DNA from 4 places in the Paenibacillus sp. FSL H8-0168 genome. Region 3 is predicted to be linked to each of the others. Evidence: predicted binding sites of a transcription regulator. Region 3 holds the regulator's gene; each other region holds the start of a gene.
The links. The regulator Rex, encoded in region 3, represses fermentation and respiration genes when NADH is low (regulators of the CRP and FNR family bind a similar motif). The targets are predictions, from matches to a motif close to TTGTGAAATATTTCACAA.
Positions count from the first base shown of each region.

Region 1: MHI21_RS21620 (cytochrome ubiquinol oxidase subunit I) is a predicted target of Rex. The motif match lies at 3,225-3,242, and genes of this name have one in related genera.
Region 2: MHI21_RS23565 (formate/nitrite transporter family protein) is a predicted target of Rex. The motif match lies at 1,487-1,504, and genes of this name have one in related genera.
Region 4: adhE (bifunctional acetaldehyde-CoA/alcohol dehydrogenase) is a predicted target of Rex. The motif match lies at 2,421-2,438, and genes of this name have one in related genera.

Region 1 covers NZ_CP151948.1:4,855,904-4,860,313, forward strand. The annotation lists gene cydD (thiol reductant ABC exporter subunit CydD) at 1-748, opposite strand, end outside; gene cydB (cytochrome d ubiquinol oxidase subunit II) at 748-1,761, opposite strand; gene MHI21_RS21620 (cytochrome ubiquinol oxidase subunit I) at 1,748-3,154, opposite strand; gene MHI21_RS21625 (response regulator transcription factor) at 3,559-4,410, opposite strand, start outside.
Region 2 covers NZ_CP151948.1:5,335,456-5,339,865, forward strand. The annotation lists gene MHI21_RS23560 (molybdopterin oxidoreductase family protein) at 1-206, opposite strand, end outside; gene MHI21_RS23565 (formate/nitrite transporter family protein) at 579-1,412, opposite strand; gene MHI21_RS23570 (FAD-dependent oxidoreductase) at 1,799-3,160, opposite strand; gene MHI21_RS23575 (glutathione peroxidase) at 3,552-4,028, opposite strand; gene MHI21_RS23580 (hypothetical protein) at 4,116-4,410, opposite strand, start outside.
Region 3 covers NZ_CP151948.1:3,372,227-3,376,636, reverse strand. The annotation lists gene dinG (ATP-dependent DNA helicase DinG) at 1-1,931, shown strand, start outside; gene MHI21_RS14885 (redox-sensing transcriptional repressor Rex) at 1,976-2,629, shown strand; gene MHI21_RS14880 (amidohydrolase) at 2,616-3,917, shown strand; gene MHI21_RS14875 (DUF5590 domain-containing protein) at 3,955-4,410, shown strand, end outside.
Region 4 covers NZ_CP151948.1:3,532,347-3,536,756, forward strand. The annotation lists gene adhE (bifunctional acetaldehyde-CoA/alcohol dehydrogenase) at 1-2,345, opposite strand, end outside; gene MHI21_RS15715 (Crp/Fnr family transcriptional regulator) at 2,604-3,320, shown strand; gene MHI21_RS15720 (class III extradiol ring-cleavage dioxygenase) at 3,460-4,227, opposite strand.

The DNA of each region.
Region 1 (4,410 bases), 1.5 Mb from region 3:
ATAGCATACTAAAAAAATCGAGGGCAAATGAGGAAAGAAACGCTACCCGCAGCGTGCGCATCGTTGCTGTGCGGTATTGGTCGCTGACCTTCCCAACCGTTTCCCCATGCTCTTGGCTACGACCCAAAAACCTTAGTGTCTGAAGTCCACGTAGCGAATCCGTGAAATGGTGAGATAACAAACGATAGGAACGCCATTGCTTGTCTGCCTGCTTCCGCGCCGCCAAGCCGAGCAAAATAAAGAAACCCACCAGAATCGGCATCGTAGTCGTCAAAATCACACCTGAAATGACATCCAATGTGAAAACATACACAAGTACAAGTATAGTTACAGCCATCATGTCAATCATTCGAGGAATGGACAGTTCCAAATACGTGCGAAAACGATCCATGCCGTCCAGCGCTAGCGTCACCAATTTGCCGCTGCCTTCCTGCGCTGCAAAACCCGGCCCCCGTTCGAACAAACGTGCAAGCAGACGCTCCCGTAAGGAAGCGCCTGAAACTTCGGCAAAACGGCCGGCTGTCCGGCGTTGCAGCCAGATCATCGTATGCCTCATTGCAAAAGCTGCGAAAAACAACGCCAGCGACGGCCAAGCCATCACCAGCGGATTTTTATCAAATAAAATCGTAACAGCCTTTGCTAAGAAGATTGCTTGTGCAATCACAGCGGCCCCCTGGAGCAGGGAAAGGGCAGCCAGTAGCAGCATCACTGGCCGAATGCCCTTTAATTCAAACCATGCCTTATCCATTAGTATTCCAAATGATCCTTCTCACTGAGGCGCTTATGGAAAACAAAATAGCTCCACGCCTGATAAGCCAGCACAAAGGGTAAAAGCGTTGCTGCAACAATCGTCATGGCTTTCAGTGTGTAATGACTGGAGCTTGCATTATAAATCGTCAAATCAAAAGCACTGTTAATCGAGCTCACCATAAATCTTGGGAACAAACCGACGAATAACGAAACGAAGGTCAGTAAAATCACTGCACCTGTCATCCCGAAGGCCCATCCTTCGCGGCGCTGCTTCAGGAAGTACCATGTCAGCACATAGGCGACAATTCCCACTGCTACCGCAGCATACATAAAGGGACCGCGACGTGCAAATAAATCCGTTGCAAAATAAGTCCATACCACCATGCCCACAAGTAAAATGCCCAATACCGGAAGAAACTTGGACGCAATCACACGAGCGCGATCCCGTACTTCTCCAATCGTCCGCAGGGAAATAAACGTCAGTCCGTGCATTAGACACATTCCGACCACTGTCAGTCCAATCCATATGGTGTATCCATTGAATACATCGGAAAATCCAGCTTTCAAATCCATGTTTTGCTGAATAGGTACACCTTTCACCAAAGCCGCAAAAGCCATACCGAACAGCATCGGCGGTAGAAAGCTACCAATCAGAATGCAGGCATCCCACGTTCCTGTCCACCATTTCCCTTCAGCCTTGCCGCGGAACTCAAAAGAAACTCCACGCAAGATCAAACCTAGCAAAATAAAGACAAATACCAGATAATATCCGCTGAACATAGTTGCATAAAAATGCGGGAAAGCGGCAAACATCGCACCTGCTGCTGTAATCAGCCACACTTCGTTGGCATCCCAAAATGGACCAATCGTATTGATCATCAAACGTTTTTGTTGGTCATTGCGCGGTACCAATCCCGTGGCCATCCCCACGCCAAAATCAAAGCCCTCCAGAAAAAAGAAACCAGTAAACAACACTGCGATCAATAAGAACCATAAATCATTTAGCGACAATGGTGTCACCCCCTTGAGCAAAAGGATCATGAATTACCGTTTGCTGATGCGGCTCAATATCTGGACCTTTGCGAGCCGTACGGTAAAACAGAAACGCCAGCACACCTGTTAAAATTAAATACAATGTGGTAAATGAGATGAACGAGAACAACACTTCTCCAGCCACAACAGTAGGCGAAACAGAATCTTTCGTTTGAAGTAAACCAAATACAGTCCACGGTTGGCGACCTATTTCAGTCATGATCCAACCTGAAGTATTCCCAATGAATGGAAGGGATATCCCCCATATCATAAGACGGAAGAACCAGCGATGTGAACCTTCCAACTTTTTACGGAACGTCAGGTAAGCTCCGTATAAAGCGAGTGCAATCATGCCACATCCCGCCGCAATCATAATGCGGAAGCTCCAGAACGTGGTTCTTACTGGCGGGATATAATCTCCCGGACCATAGGTTTTCTCATATTCTGCCTGAAGCTCATTCATACCAGGCACAGAGCCGGTAAATTTACTATAGGATAGAAAACTCAAAGCAAAAGGAACTTTAATCTCAAAGGTATTTTCCTTGTTTCCAGGATCAATCCATGCGATAACTGTCCAAGGAGCGGGGTCACCGCTGTTCTCCCATAAGCCCTCACTGGCAGCCATCTTCATCGGTTGTGTTTTCACTAAATATTGAGCCTGACCATGACCAAACAAAGGAATAGCTATGGCGCTGATTAAGGCAACAATAATGCTCAATTTGAAAGAAGGTTTAAAAAAGTCCATATTCTTTTTTTGCATCAGCTTCCATGCACTGATACCCGCGATCAGAAATGCTCCTGTCGCAAAAGCAGCAAACAGCGTATGGGGAAATTCCCATAGCAGTTGTTCGTTCGTTAGCAGAGCGGCAAAATCTTTCATTTCTGCACGTCCATTTTGAATCTCATATCCTACGGGACGCTGCATGAATGAATTAGCAGCTAGAATCCACAATGCCGATAACATCGTACCGATAGATACCAACCACATACAGATTAAATGGACCGTTTTGGACAATCTTTCCCAACCGAATACCCATAATCCGATAAACGTCGATTCTAGAAAAAATGCAAGCAATGCTTCAATCGCCAGCGGCGTACCGAATACATCACCGACAAAACGGGAAAAGTCCGACCAGTTCATCCCGAACTGGAATTCTTGCAAAATCCCGGTGACTACGCCCAGTGCAAAGTTAATCAGCAGAAACGTTCCCCAGAATTGAGCCATTTTTTTGTACAAGTCATTTTTCTTGATAACATACATAGTCTCCATAATTGCCACCAATAACGACAATCCAATAGAGATCGGCACATAAACAAAGTGAAGAATCGTTGTGGTTGCAAACTGCAACCGTGCCAAATCCAATACGTCCATGATGTTGCTCCTCCCCCTGCACTTCTCTTAACAATGATTTATAGTGTCTGTAATCTGAAGTCTTCTACATTTGTGATAGTATTCACATTCTTACATATGCAGCGGTCACTTTTTAGAAAATGACTCACTCCGTACCTTCACCATGGCTGTCATGATCCGGCTTCAGATTATCCCCATTATATAGAATAAATTTAAATGAAATAGAATCGAAAATGTGAACATCGTGTCGAAGCTGTGTCATAATGGTGTCGATTTGATGAAAACGCCCTAAACTCCATAATAAATGTGACATTTTCGATTGATCTATCCATTTTTTCACCATAAAAAAAGAGCCTCTCTTCGTTCGAAGGTTATACCTCCGACATCTGCAAGAGAGACTTCATAGCGTTAAACCTAGGAATCTATCAACAGCCATCTGTTCCTCCATTCTTTTGAACCCGATTACGGTAGGAGGAAGGTGACATTCCAGCATACTTTTTAAATTTACTATGAAAATAATCTGCATTCGCATATCCCACGCGTTCCGCCACCTGGTGTACCTTAATTCCTTGTGCAAGCAATTCCCTTGCTCGCTCAATCCTCACCTTATCCAGATAGGCATTAAAGGCCTCGCCAGTATGACTTTTGAACAGTTTGCCCAAATATCCACTATTGTAATTGAACATATCTGCCAGTAACTCCAGTCGCAAATTTTCATCATAATGACTATGTATAAAGTCAATCATTTGTTTCATGATGATGCCCTTGCCACCAGATTCAGTCTGGCCAATCCATTGCAACACATGCTCCAGCGAGTGATCCACCAGCTCGCCCAATGTGGAATAAGCATATACATCGGTTATAAAGCTGGAGTGCTCCTCCACCACGGTTCGGCTGTGATCCTGTCCGGCTGCATACTTGTTCAACGCCAGTGTGAATGTTTGGGCGAACGCCGCCTTGATTGCAGATTCTGTGCGATAAATCCGTGGAAATTGGTCTTCCATTTCCTTAATGACACGGGTTGCAGCTTCACTATTAGCCATATCTAGCGCATAGTACAGCTTTTCTGCATAACGTAGGGGATCATTTGTAGCACGATCAGACGCTCCACTCATTTCAGCCTCAACTGTCTCCAATTCGTGTAGGTCTCCAGAAAGCAAGACTCTTTCTGCCCGGAACAAAAACGTACGTTCTAACAATCGTAGTGCCTGCTCAAAAGATCTGGGAATGTCGTTAAGAATGGATACAGGATCACCGGCAGCCACATAAATTTCCGT
Region 2 (4,410 bases), 2.0 Mb from region 3:
GCCCCTTTGGTAATAGGATGATCCGGGTTCCCAGTCACCTTGACTATCTTTCCATTTTCCTTGTGAAGCAGGAGCCCACACGTATCCGGGCAATCTAACGGGCATACAGCTGGAAAGATACCGTCCTGCTGCTCCGTCATCCGCTGCCCCATTTGTAAGTCTTGTTGAAGCGTGGCCTCAGGAGGCGCGCTATTACGATGATCCATAGTGTTGATGCTCCTTTCCGTTACCGTTTCCAAAAATTACACTGATCTTATCATATCCACAGCTTTGGCCTATGGCAAGAGAAGGATTTTCCCACACAGCCGCTCTCCAAAATATTAAAAAAATCCGTCTGCTGCATAGAGCAAAACGGATTTTTTTAGAATCATAATTTTTTTCGACATCCTGTTTCATCATATCTTACCGAGGGTAAAAGAGATCAAGGCATTATGGGACGAGAGCACACTCATCCTCCATGCCAAATCATGGACCACTCCCAAAAAAATCCGCCATGACAGGTTTCGTTCCCCCGGGCCTGTCATGGCGGATTTGCTTTGTTCATTGCTGTTTAAAGTACCGTAATTAAGCTAGATCACTTAACGGATTTGATGTGCAACCGAAGAAGTAGTTGGAGATTCATTCGCTGGAAGTGCGTTGGTTTGAGGCTTTTTCAAATAGGCCAACCAGTAGGCTCCAGCCACAAACAGGCTACCTCCTACCAAATTCCCCAGCCAGACCGGAATGAAGTTCATAACATAATCTGCCCACGAAAAGTGGCCTGCAAAAATAGCCGCCGGAATGAGAAACATATTGGCAACAACGTGCTGAAATCCAATAGCGACAAAGGCCATTGTCGGGAACCAAATCCCCATAATTTTGCCACCGATAGAGTCTGTGCTATATGCCAGCCATACAGCCAGTGCTACGAGCCAGTTACATCCTATACCCGATATAAAAGACTGCAAAAAGCTTTCATGTAGCTTATGTCCTGCCATATCCACCACTTTGTCCAGGTAAGGGCCCGTTTCTGTCAAACCCAGCACATGCCCAAAGAAAAATGCAACGAATAGCGCACCTGCAAAATTACTGAGCGTAATAATCGCCAAATTACGAAGCATGGCTCCTGTCTTAATCCGTCCTGCCCATCTCGCCAAAGGGACCGCCATCATATTGCCGGTCAGCAATTCCCCGCCGGCGATCAAAACTAATACCAGACCTACGGGGAACACCGCAGCTCCAATAAAGGTGGCAATGCTTCCCCATTCTTTAGGCGCACTTGCAATAACACGTATATCCAGCAAAAACCCGAGTGCAATAAATGCACCTGCCAAAAATCCCAGTACCACCGCCACAGTCCACGGGTTGTTCGCCTTGGCCACTCCTGTTTCCACCGTCTTTTCAGCAATTTGCCCCGGTTTATAGCTCGCCATATGTCCCCGCTCCTTTAATATCTTTTCACTAAAATATTCTTCTTTCATATTTTATTTAAAATCAGTGATTATGTTTGTGAAAAAAATCACTTTCTTAACTATAAAAAAACAGCCCTTGGAAAAAGGACTGTCTTTCTGTATTATTACATCTACTGCGCTACTACGCGCTTTACATTTAGTTGTATTCTTCCTTTTCAACTGCTCTCAAGAACCAAATAACTCCACCGAGGCCTACCAGGGCCACGACTACAAGAAAAAGGATATAAAACAAACCCATAAGCTACTTACCCCCTAATCCTTATGCTACTCTATATTGTACTATAAGGATTCGTCCGTACGTCTCAGATTGTTGACAAACTTATGAACAATGTCACAGACAAATCTAATTATACAGTAACTGGGTTCCGTTCGGATATTGTAGGCAATGCTTGCAAGCCTGCTGCATTCAGGAAATTCCAAGGCTTGTTATAATGCGGCTGGAAGAAGAAATCGACAAAGGCCAACTGGTCAATGGTCATATGATTTTGAATGGCTACGGATAGCGTGTTAATGGATTGCGTCAAATCCACCTTCGACATAATTTGAGCCCCCAAAATTCTTCGTGTCTCCTGCTCATATACCACTTTCAGTAATACCTTTTCGGAGGTTGGCATAAATTCAGGCCGGTAGCTGTCCTCAATGGTTACAGCTTCTACAGTCATGCCTTCGTCCGTTGCCGCCGCTTCCGTCAAGCCTGTTCCTGCGATATTGTCTTCGTAAATTTTGATACCCGAAGTTCCTTGGGTTCCCATGTAGGCAATCGTTGGTTGTACCAGATTACGTGCTACCAGCGTACCCATACGAACTGCGTTGGTTGCCAAAGGGATATAAGCCGTTTTACCTGTCGGATTATAGCGGATTGCACAACTATCACCTGCTGCAAACACGTCCGGGCAGCTACTTTGCATATAGTTATCCACAATGATCGCACCGTTAGGCAACATATCTACCTGACCTTTGAGCAGATCCGTTTGAGGTCGGAAACCAATGCAGAGAATAACAAGCTCTGTCTCATATTCTCCTTTAGAGGTCACGACTTTACTCACCTTACCGTTCGTACCCTCAAAACGACTCACCGTCTCGCCAAGTACCAGCTTAATGCCATGTTCCTTCAGGGAACTTTCAATCCGGTCTGTATACTCATGGTCCAAATACTTATTCAATATACGATCAGCACTGTCGATCAGCGTTACGTTTTTACCGTTCATTTGAAAAGCTTCTACCAGTTCAACACCAATGTATCCAGCCCCGACGACTGTAATGTTCTGTACGTGCTGAGCTTTCTCAATGATATCATTGGAATGATTATAGTTTTTACAGAGCAAAATATGATCAAGTTCAATGCCCTCCAGCTTTGGAATAATGGGCCATGATCCTGTGGTCACAATTAATTTATCAAATGTGTCTGTAAATTCTTCACCTGTTTGGAGATTACGTGCATGTAGCGTCTTGCCTGCCGTATCCACACTCGTTACCTCATGAAGCATCTTGGTCACTACACCCAAGTCAGACAGTTGATCTGGAGACGAATAAAACAGGCCGTGTGGATCTTTGACGACACCACCTACATACAGCGCAATACCACAAGATAAAAATGAAATATTATCATTACGCTCGTAAACGGTAATTTCTGCATCTGGATAACATTTAGCTGTGTTGACGATAGCTGCCGTGCCTGCGTGTGTACATCCGATAACTGCTACTTTCATGTTAAATTCCTCCTTGGTGTGTGGGCATAAAATGTATAATAATTGTGAATAGTTTCACGTAACCAGCTCGTTTGCGTTTGTGATTTATTTCACTTCATGCGCTTATTATAGTGTGATATTTTTCACATTACAATAGCTTTTCGTGATATTCACAATTTGTCCACATTTAAAAAAGAAAGGATATACAAAATCAACTGTTTGCTGAAATATTTTTTTGCTTCATTCAGTTTTCCCTGTAAGCCCTCTGATTATGCCCTTGGAGTCGACTTTCACATGATGCGACCACCCTTAAATAAATGCACATGTAGAGAACAAAAAAAGGTCTGTTTCCCGGAGACACGCAGGAAATCAGACCTTTTTAAACATATACTTTGGAGTTAAGGCAAAGCTACTATAGCAATTGCTCAATGGCTGCTTTCATCGCTTCTGGTGACTCCTTCGGTTCAAAACGACCCACAGGTACACCTTCACGATTCACAATGAATTTCGTGAAATTCCACTGAATTGTCCCATCTTCCTGTTCCCCAGGCTGTTGCTTTTTCAAATATTCAAACAGAGGCGCTGTATCCGGTCCGTTGACGTCCACTTTGGCGAATACCGGGAAACTAACCCCGTAATTCAGTTGGCAAAATTCAGCCGCTTCCTCGCTGCTGCCCGGCTCCTGACCGCCAAATTGGTTGCAAGGAAAGCCTAATACAACTAATCCTCGATCCTTATATTCGTCATAAAGCTTTTGCAAATCCCCATATTGCGGAGTAAGTCCACATTTACTGGCGGTATTCGCAATAACCAGCACCTTACCGGTGTAAGTATCCAGAGAAACCTCCTGATTCGCTGGTGTTACGGCATTATGTGAATAGACAGACATACAGCATCCTCCTTCGTGTCGCTTGGTTTAGGTTACATAACCTATTTTAACCAAAACGTGACGGACATGCCAACATCCGCAGATACTTTACCGTGATGCCATCACTTCGAGTCTGCGTTCTTCGCGTTCGGAAGCGGACATTTTTGGGCAAGCATAACAATACCGCTGGCCTCCACCTGTCTTGTAATATTGGCAACAGGACGGTTTCATGTAGGTATTTTCACCGGGGCGGTAAGGATTGTCCAATTCAATGAGACGAACCGTAAACGGATTTCTTTTACGCCCGAATACCTCTCCCTTCAGCTCACGTGTCACATAAATATAATCTTGTTCAAAGCGCTCCACATCCTGAGGATCAGTCAACGATGGCTGTACTCTATCC
Region 3 (4,410 bases):
TTATGGTAAGTACACATACGATCAACCTGCAGGAGCAATTACGCGAGCGCGACATTCCGATGCTGACTAAGGTGATTCCGTTTCCGTTCCGGGCTGCTATTTTCAAGGGTCGGGGACATTATTTGTGTCTGCGTAAGTTTGAACATAAAATAAACAGAAGAGACTTCGCGACACCGAAGGAAGATTTAATTACAGCTGCTCAGATGATCGTCTGGTTGACGCTAACAGAAACCGGTGATGATGAAGAACTGAATCTGAGCAACCGTGGTGGAGATTTCTGGGAAACGGTGGCGAGTGATTCAGAGTCCTGTCTTGGTCGTTCTTGCCCATGGTTCCGCAAATGCTATTATCATCGTGCACGCCATGAAGCAGGGATAGCGGATGTTGTTATTACGAATCACTCTAAGTTGTTTACAGACGTCAAAGCTAGTCACCAGTTGTTGCCGAGCTATGAACATCTGGTGATTGATGAAGCCCATCACCTGGAGGAAGTAGCTGGTAAGCACCTAGGTATGCATATGAAATATTTCACACTCGTGCATACACTGACGCGACTGTTCAAAGACAGCAAGAATGGACAACTGCCCTCACTTCGTCAACAGTTGGCGAAATCGGGGCACGAGAAGTCGACGGATTGGGCCTCAACCATCGATCAGATGTATCCGCTCGTGTTAGAGGTTAAGGAAACTTGGGACCTGCTAAGCGATAAGCTGTTTGGCATGTTGCCAGAGCGAAGCGATGCGACACCGGGTGAAACAGGACAGTTTTCTTCCCGTCTCAAACCTTCAGCCAAGCCTGCAAAGTGGGATCAGGCGGGGGCTTTGGAAAATCAGCTATATGTAACGATGAGTGAAATTTTGCGCAAGGGCGACAAGCTGATGCTGGACGTCAAGGAAGAACATGACGATTATGCGGCGGATAGCCTTATTACAGATATCACGGGTCTGCTCAAGGATCTGGCGGGGATTCGAGAAAATTTGCGCTTTTTTATGCGACTCGATGATGAAACAACCGTATACTGGCTAGAAGCGAGTGGGCAATTCCGCAGTAAATCATTACAATTTTATGCAGTGCCCGTCGATGTGAGCCGCCAGTTGAAAGAAATGTTTTTTGACAAAAAAAGAAGCATCATTCTGACGTCTGCTACCTTATCGGTAGATAAGTCGTTTCAGTACATGATCGATCAGCTTGGCTTGCAGGAGGCCGCAGATCAAGAGCGGCTGATGACTTCGCAGCTCCCGTCACCCTTTAATTACAGGGATCAGGTGTTGCTGGTCATTCCACGGGATTTCCCAAGCGTGAAGGGCAGTGTAGGAGATGCACACTTTGTAGATATGCTCGTTAGCTCTCTAGGAGCGACTGCTCAGGCGACGCGGGGGAGAATGCTCGTTCTGTTTACTTCCTATCGGATGCTCCGGCAAGTGTATGAGCCGCTCAAAGAGGCCTTAGCATCCAGCGAAATTACTGTGCTGGGACAAGGAGTGGACAGTGGGAGTCGCAGCAAGCTAACCCGCCGTTTTCAGGAAGCCAAAGCTTCTGTATTGCTGGGAACCAGCAGCTTCTGGGAAGGCGTCGATATTCCGGGGAAGGCTCTGACTTGTCTAGCCATTGTTCGCTTGCCATTTCAACCGCCGAATCACCCGTTGCTGGAGGCAAAAAGCGAGCTGCTCCAGCAGCAGAAGAAGAATCCATTTATGAAGCTGTCTGTACCACAAGCGGTCATTCGCTTCAAACAGGGATTTGGTCGGTTGGTTCGTACAGCGAGCGACCACGGGGTCGTTATCGTTTACGATACGCGTGTGATCGAATCCTATTACGGAAAGCACTTTTTGTACTCGTTACCGGGACCAAAAATGGAGCATATGCCATCGGAGCAAATGGTGCCCCGCATCGCCGAATGGCTCCAATCCGCCCCGGAGACCGAGGCATAACGGACGGACACTAAGTATGTTCGTTACAATTAGGGGGAGCAAGTATGAAATCAGATAAAATTTCAGAGGCTGTCGTACGGAGGTTACCCGTATATTTACGTTATCTGAATGCACTTCACAAACGGGAGGTGGCTACGGTCTCTTCTCAAGAGTTGGGACAGAGGCTAGATTTGAACCCGGCCCAAATCCGTAAAGATCTCGCCTATTTTGGAGATTTTGGTCGGAAGGGTATCGGTTATGATGTTTCTTATCTAATTGAGAAAATACGCCATATCCTGAAAATCGATCAGCAAATTAATGTAGTATTGGTCGGAGCGGGTAATCTGGGGCAAGCCCTTTCGAATTATAACGCTTATTTAAAAGACAATATGAAGATTGTAGCGGTATTTGATGCGTTTCCGGATAAGGTAGGGACCAAGATCAATACATTGGTCGTGCAACCGATGGATGAACTGGAAGCGACTGTGAGAGAAAAAAACATTCGAATCGGGATTATTACCGTACCTGATTTTGAAGCACAGCACGTGGCTGACAGGCTTATTGAGAGCGGAATTGGAGCGATCCTGAACTTTGCACCGACTACTCTCAAGGCACCGGCCAACATTCGGATTCATGCCACAGACTTTACAACTGATTTGCTTAGCCTCGCTTATTATTTGGAGGACGGAAAGGAAGAAACACAATATGACAGTGAATAAATGGATGATTAAAAACGGCTCTTTTGCCGTAAATGGACCAGAAGCTGGGGTAATCCATGGTACTATGATTGTAGAAGATAGCCGCATTACTTACATTGGCGAGACATTGCCTTCGGGTGAGGAAGAGACGGAAGCGATCGATGGTAAGGGGCTTTTGTTTTTACCTGGTCTGATTAATACTCATGGTCATGCGGCGATGTCTCTGCTGCGTGGGCATGGAGATGACTTGGCACTTCAGGTATGGCTTCAGGAAAAAATGTGGCCTATGGAAGCCAAGTTTACATCTACGGATGTGTACTGGGGTACGTCGTTGTCTGTGCTGGAAATGCTGAAAGGTGGTACAACGACCTTCCTGGACATGTACGATCATATGGATGAGGTGGCTCGTGTGGCTGAAGAGTCAGGTATTCGTGCAAGTCTGATGCGTGGAGCAATTGGACTATGTTCGGAGGAAGAACAGCGAATCAAGCTGGCTGAGGCCGTAACTTTTGCGCGTAACTGGCATGGTAAAGCAGACGGGCGTATTACAACGATGATGTCACCGCATGCGCCATACACCTGTCCACCTGCGTTTATTGAAAAATTCGTACAAGCTGCGCATGATCTGGATTTGCCGCTGCATACGCACATGTCTGAGACGATCGCCGAAGTGGAGCAAAACGTACGTGACTACGGTTTGCGTCCAGTTGCACACTTGGATAAGCTTGGCTTTTTCTCCCGTCCTTCGCTTGTTGCCCATGGCGTTCATTTGAATGACGAAGAAATAGCTTTACTGGCTGAACGTGGTGTAGCGGTTTCGCACAACCCAGGTAGCAACTTGAAGCTGGCAAGTGGTGTGGCAAGAGTGCCTGAATTGCTGCGTGCAGGGGTTACCGTTTCTCTCGGAACGGATGGTCCTGCCAGTAATAATAACCTGGATATGTTCGAGGAAATGCGTCTGGCAGCACTTATTCACAAGGGTGTATCTGGTGACCCTACGGCAGTTCCTGCGAGTGAAGCGCTGCGTCTGGCAACAGAATACGGTGCAAAGTCAATTGGTTTAAAAGAAGTAGGAGCGTTGGCAGCAGGCAACAAGGCTGACTTTATCGCGCTGGATCTGAATCAGGCACATTTCTTGCCGCGTACAGATCTTATTTCCCATGCGGTATACTCAGCAAGCGCCAAAGACGTGGTTCACGTATGGGTAGACGGTCGTCAGGTTGTGAAAAACGGCGAATGCCTGACTATGGACGAGGAACGCATCAAACATGAGGCACAAGCCGCCTTTGAAGGGCTGCTGTCGCGCTAATTCAGGTGTCACATCCCCTTAGAGAGGAAGCACGGGTTTGAAAAATAAGAAAAAGTGGATAGCGGTCGCCATTTTGGCCGTAATACTGATCCTGGTCAGCATTTTCTGGTATTATTCCTATGTTACTCAAGGCCAGGTGGCTGAGAAAAATGCCGCTATCATTAAGGCCAAGCAATCAGGTGGTCTGGTTAGCACGACTCAAACATGGAAGTCTGTGTGGGATCAGGTATATTGGGTGGTTCAAGGGAAAAATGCACAGAATGAAAATATAATGGTGTGGGTTCCTTTTCAAAAAGTGGAAGGACAACCTAACGTACCTGCCGCAGATAATAGCGGTGTTCACACCGAACTGCTGAAGAATGGAGTCGATGAGCAAAAAATGACGGCAATAATTCAACAGCAGCTTCCAGGTGCAAAAATTGTAAGGCTTCAGCCGAGTGTGTTCAATGGCGAATATGTGTGGCAGTTGTTTTACGATGATGGAAGTCATCAT
Region 4 (4,410 bases), 160 kb from region 3:
ATTTCTGCATAACGCTCATCCGCAACAAAGTGCGAATATTTAGGGAACGAAGCAAATTTTGTCGGTTTTTTCGCATTATAGCGAATGACGTGCGGCATCAAAATGGCATTCGTGCGGCCATGCGCTGTGTGGTATTGTCCACCCCATTTATGTGCAAGACTGTGGTTAATGCCCAAGAATGCATTAGCAAACGCCATACCAGCAAGTGTGGAAGCATTATGCATTTTTTCACGAGCCAGCTTATCACCGGTCAGAGCCGATTGTTCCAGGTATTGGAATACCAATTGAATGGCTTTAATCGCCAGACCGTCTGTGTAGTCATTAGCCATTACGGACACGTAAGCCTCGATAGCATGTGTCAGAACGTCCATACCTGTGTCCGCTACAGCTGTTTTAGGCAGCGAATATACAAACACTGGGTCAATAATTGCCACATCAGGAGTCAACTCATAGTCAGCCAGCGGGTACTTCGTGTTGCCCAGGTTTTTGTCCGTAATTACTGCGAACGATGTAACTTCGGACCCTGTACCCGAGGTTGTAGGGATAGCTACAAATTGTGCTTTTTGACCCAAACGTGGGTACTTGTAAATCCGTTTACGGATATCCATGAATTTTTGTTTTAAGTTATTGAAATCAGTATCTGGATATTCATAGAACATCCACATGCCTTTAGCCGCATCCATTGGCGAACCGCCGCCCAGTGCGATGATGCAATCCGGTTGGAAACGTCTCATCATTTCAGTACCACGTTCTACCGTAACTGTCGATGGATCTGGCTCTACTTCAGAGAACACTTCGATAGCTACTGGTGTTTGGCGTTGATGCAGATAATGAATAACACGATCTACATATCCCAGTTGTACCATCATAGGGTCCGTGATAATGGCTACACGTGTGATATCAGGCATTTTAGCAAGATACTGTGTCGAATTTTTCTCAAAATAGATTTTGGAAGGTACTTTGAACCATTGCATATTCACCGTCCGTTTCGCCACCCTTTTCACATTAATCAAATTGACTGCCGATACGTTCGACGAAGTCGAGTTACGACCGTACGAACCGCAACCGAGTGTCAACGAAGGAAGGTTGGTGTTGTAAATGTCGCCAATCGCACCATGTGTGGAAGGTGCATTTACAATGATACGTCCTGTTTGCAGACGGTTTGCGAAGCGAGCGATAACGTCCTCATCGTTCGAATGAATAGCGGACGAGTGGCCCATGCCCCCGAATTCCACGACTTCAGCAGCGCGTTGAATACCTTGTTCTGCATTTTTTACTTTATAGCAAGCCAATACAGGACTCAATTTTTCCGCAGACAATGGGAATTTTGTTCCTACCCCTTCAATCTCAGCGACCAAAATTTTAGTTCCTGCTGGTACTGTGATACCACTCATTTCAGCAATTTTCACAGCAGACTGCCCGACGATAGCTGGGTTCACTGCACATTTCTCGACATTCATAGCTCCTTGAGTGAGCTTAGCTGCTTCTTCTTTATTTACAAAATAGCAGCCGTTAGCGATCATCAATTTTTTCACTTGTTCGAAGATTGGCTCTTCGATAATAACCGCTTGCTCGGAAGCACAAATCATACCGTTGTCGAAAGATTTAGAGAGGATGAGATCGTTCACAGCCTGCTTGATGTCTGCTGTTTTTTCAATAAAGCAAGGCACGTTACCTGGGCCTACACCCAGAGCAGGTTTACCGCAGCTATATGCCGCCTTAACCATGCCTGATCCACCAGTTGCCAGAATCAGCGCCACATCAGGGTGGTTCATCAGTACATTGGTCTTATCCATCGAAGGTGCTTCAATCCATTGAATACAATCAGCTGGAGCACCATGTTTAACAGCTGCTTCGAGCAAGACGCGGGCTGCTTCCGCACTACACGATTGAGCAGATGGATGGAAACCGAAAATGATTGGGTTACGTGTTTTAATGGCAATCAACGCTTTGAACATCGTAGTCGAAGTCGGGTTTGTCACTGGAGTGATCCCCATGATAATTCCGACTGGCTCTGCTATCTTTTGAAAACTCTCAAAATCATTGTCCTCAATGACACCGACGGTTTTTTCATTTTTGATACTATGATAGACATATTCTGTTGCAAACATGTTTTTGGTGATTTTGTCCTCGTACACACCGCGTCCTGTTTCTTCAACAGCCATCTTCGCCAGGTACATGTGTTTATCCATCCCTGCAAGTGCCATAGCTTGTACGATTTCGTCAATCTGTTCCTGATTCATACTCATGAAAGCTTGCTGTGCCCGGTTTCCCCGGTCAATCAGCGTTTGAATATACTGCTCTGCGCTTTGCTCTTTTTGGATAACCTCGTTTTTAACAGCCATTTCCCTCATCCTCCTGTTATCTCGTGTACTATCTCTTGTTCACGCACTGATCGTAACACAGCTTTTCAAGATATATTGTGATTTTTTTCACAATCTATTTAAAATTTTATTTTATGAAGTGAATTAAATCACAAAGTTTGGAATTCTGCCACTTTTCCCCCCTCTTCTTGCCCCAAAAACTCATTGCACAGGTATATAATGAATTTGAATTGATCAAGTTGCAGATAAAAAACATAGGATACAAAGGGGAAATGGACGATGAGAAACCCTACAAATGTAATGGAAGCCCGCGGCAACACCTGTTGCTTCTCGGAGGCCAGCTTCAACCGATTGCAAGTGATGATGAAAGATCGAGTTATGCCAGAAAGCTCGCATCTGTTCTGGGAAGGAGATACAGCGGATAAGCTGTTTTATATTAAGCGCGGACGCGTGAAAGTAACCAAAACAACGGATGAGGGTAAGGAACTTATTCTATATATGTATCAAAGCGGCGATCTTGTTGGTCAAGCTGATCCATTTTTCGGCACCAAGCATTCCTTTTCTGCTGAGGTTCTGGAAGACAGTGATATTGGCGTAATCGATCATACAGATCTGGAGCTGCTTATTTGCCAACATTGTGATTTTGCGATTGATTTTATGAAATGGATGGGTTCGCATCACCGCATTACTCAGACTAAGTTCCGCGATTTGATGATGTACGGCAAGCCAGGCGCTTTATGTTCGACACTCATCCGTCTATGCAATACCTATGGTGAGCCTCACGGCGAACATATCCTGATTCATAAGAAAATTACTCATACTGACTTATCTAATATGATCGGTGCGACCCGGGAAAGCGTAAACCGGATGCTTAGTGATCTACGTAAGAAAAATGCAGTAGAATACGATAATGGCATGATTGTTGTCAAGGATTTGGAAATGCTGCAAGGCGTATGTCATTGTGAATTGTGCCCTCGTGAGATTTGCCGGATATAATAAATTGTTTTTTATGTAAAAGGGAGTGTTATAAGCCATTATAGCTTATAACACTCCCTAATTTATTTCCACTCCCCTACTTATACAGGAGCAGTAGCGAAGCATTTTAACAATAGTTATTCTTCTGTCAACACACTTTTTAAAACTGTAAGCATAGATAACTTAAATTCCCCATCTCATAGCTTCTATGGATGACCTTGGCTTTGTTTGCAGGATTGCCACTCCCCATTGCAATAAACAACGGTACAAAGTGCTCTGCTCTTGGTACCGCCTGGCGAGCATACGGCGCTTCGCTTTCATAGTGATCCAAAGCCTCTATATCTCTACTTTGCACTTTTTCAATAATCCAATTATCAAAATCTATAGCCCAAGGTTCTGTTTTCGTTTCCCCCCATTTGACGATACGCAGATTATGAACAGTCACTCCACTGCCAATGACCAGAATATCCTGTTCTCCCAGTCCACGTAGCACTTCACCAATGACATATTGTGCTTTGGGCGAGAGATATGGATTTACAGAGATCTGAACTATCGGAATGTCTGCCTCAGGATACATACGATGCAACAATGTCCAGGATCCATGATCCAGTCCCCTCACCCGATCAGTTTGTACGTCAATACCCTTTTGTTCATATAATTTTTCCAACTTATTGGCCAGTTCCACAGAACCATGTGCTGGATATTTCACCGCGTACAGTTCCGGTGGGAAACCACCAAAATCATAAATGGTATCGTACACGTCATCCATCGAACTGATCGTTAACGTTTGCGCTTCCCAATGAGCAGTAAAGATAACAACCGCTTTAGGACGAATGCTTTTCCCCAGTTGCTCTAAAAATGAAGTATAGTCTGTCTGTTCAATAGCAAGCATCGGTGAGCCGTGGGCCAAAAATAAAGATGGCATCATATAAATATCCCCTTGTCATCAATAATTTATTTTATTCATTAAGTAACTTTATGTAAGTAATAGTACATAAGTAACAGAGTTATGTCAACACAGACTCCAACATACACTTAGATCAGTGATTCCATAAATAAAGATTGATATAGGTATAAGGTCATAGTAATATGTAACTAATAAATTTCAAAA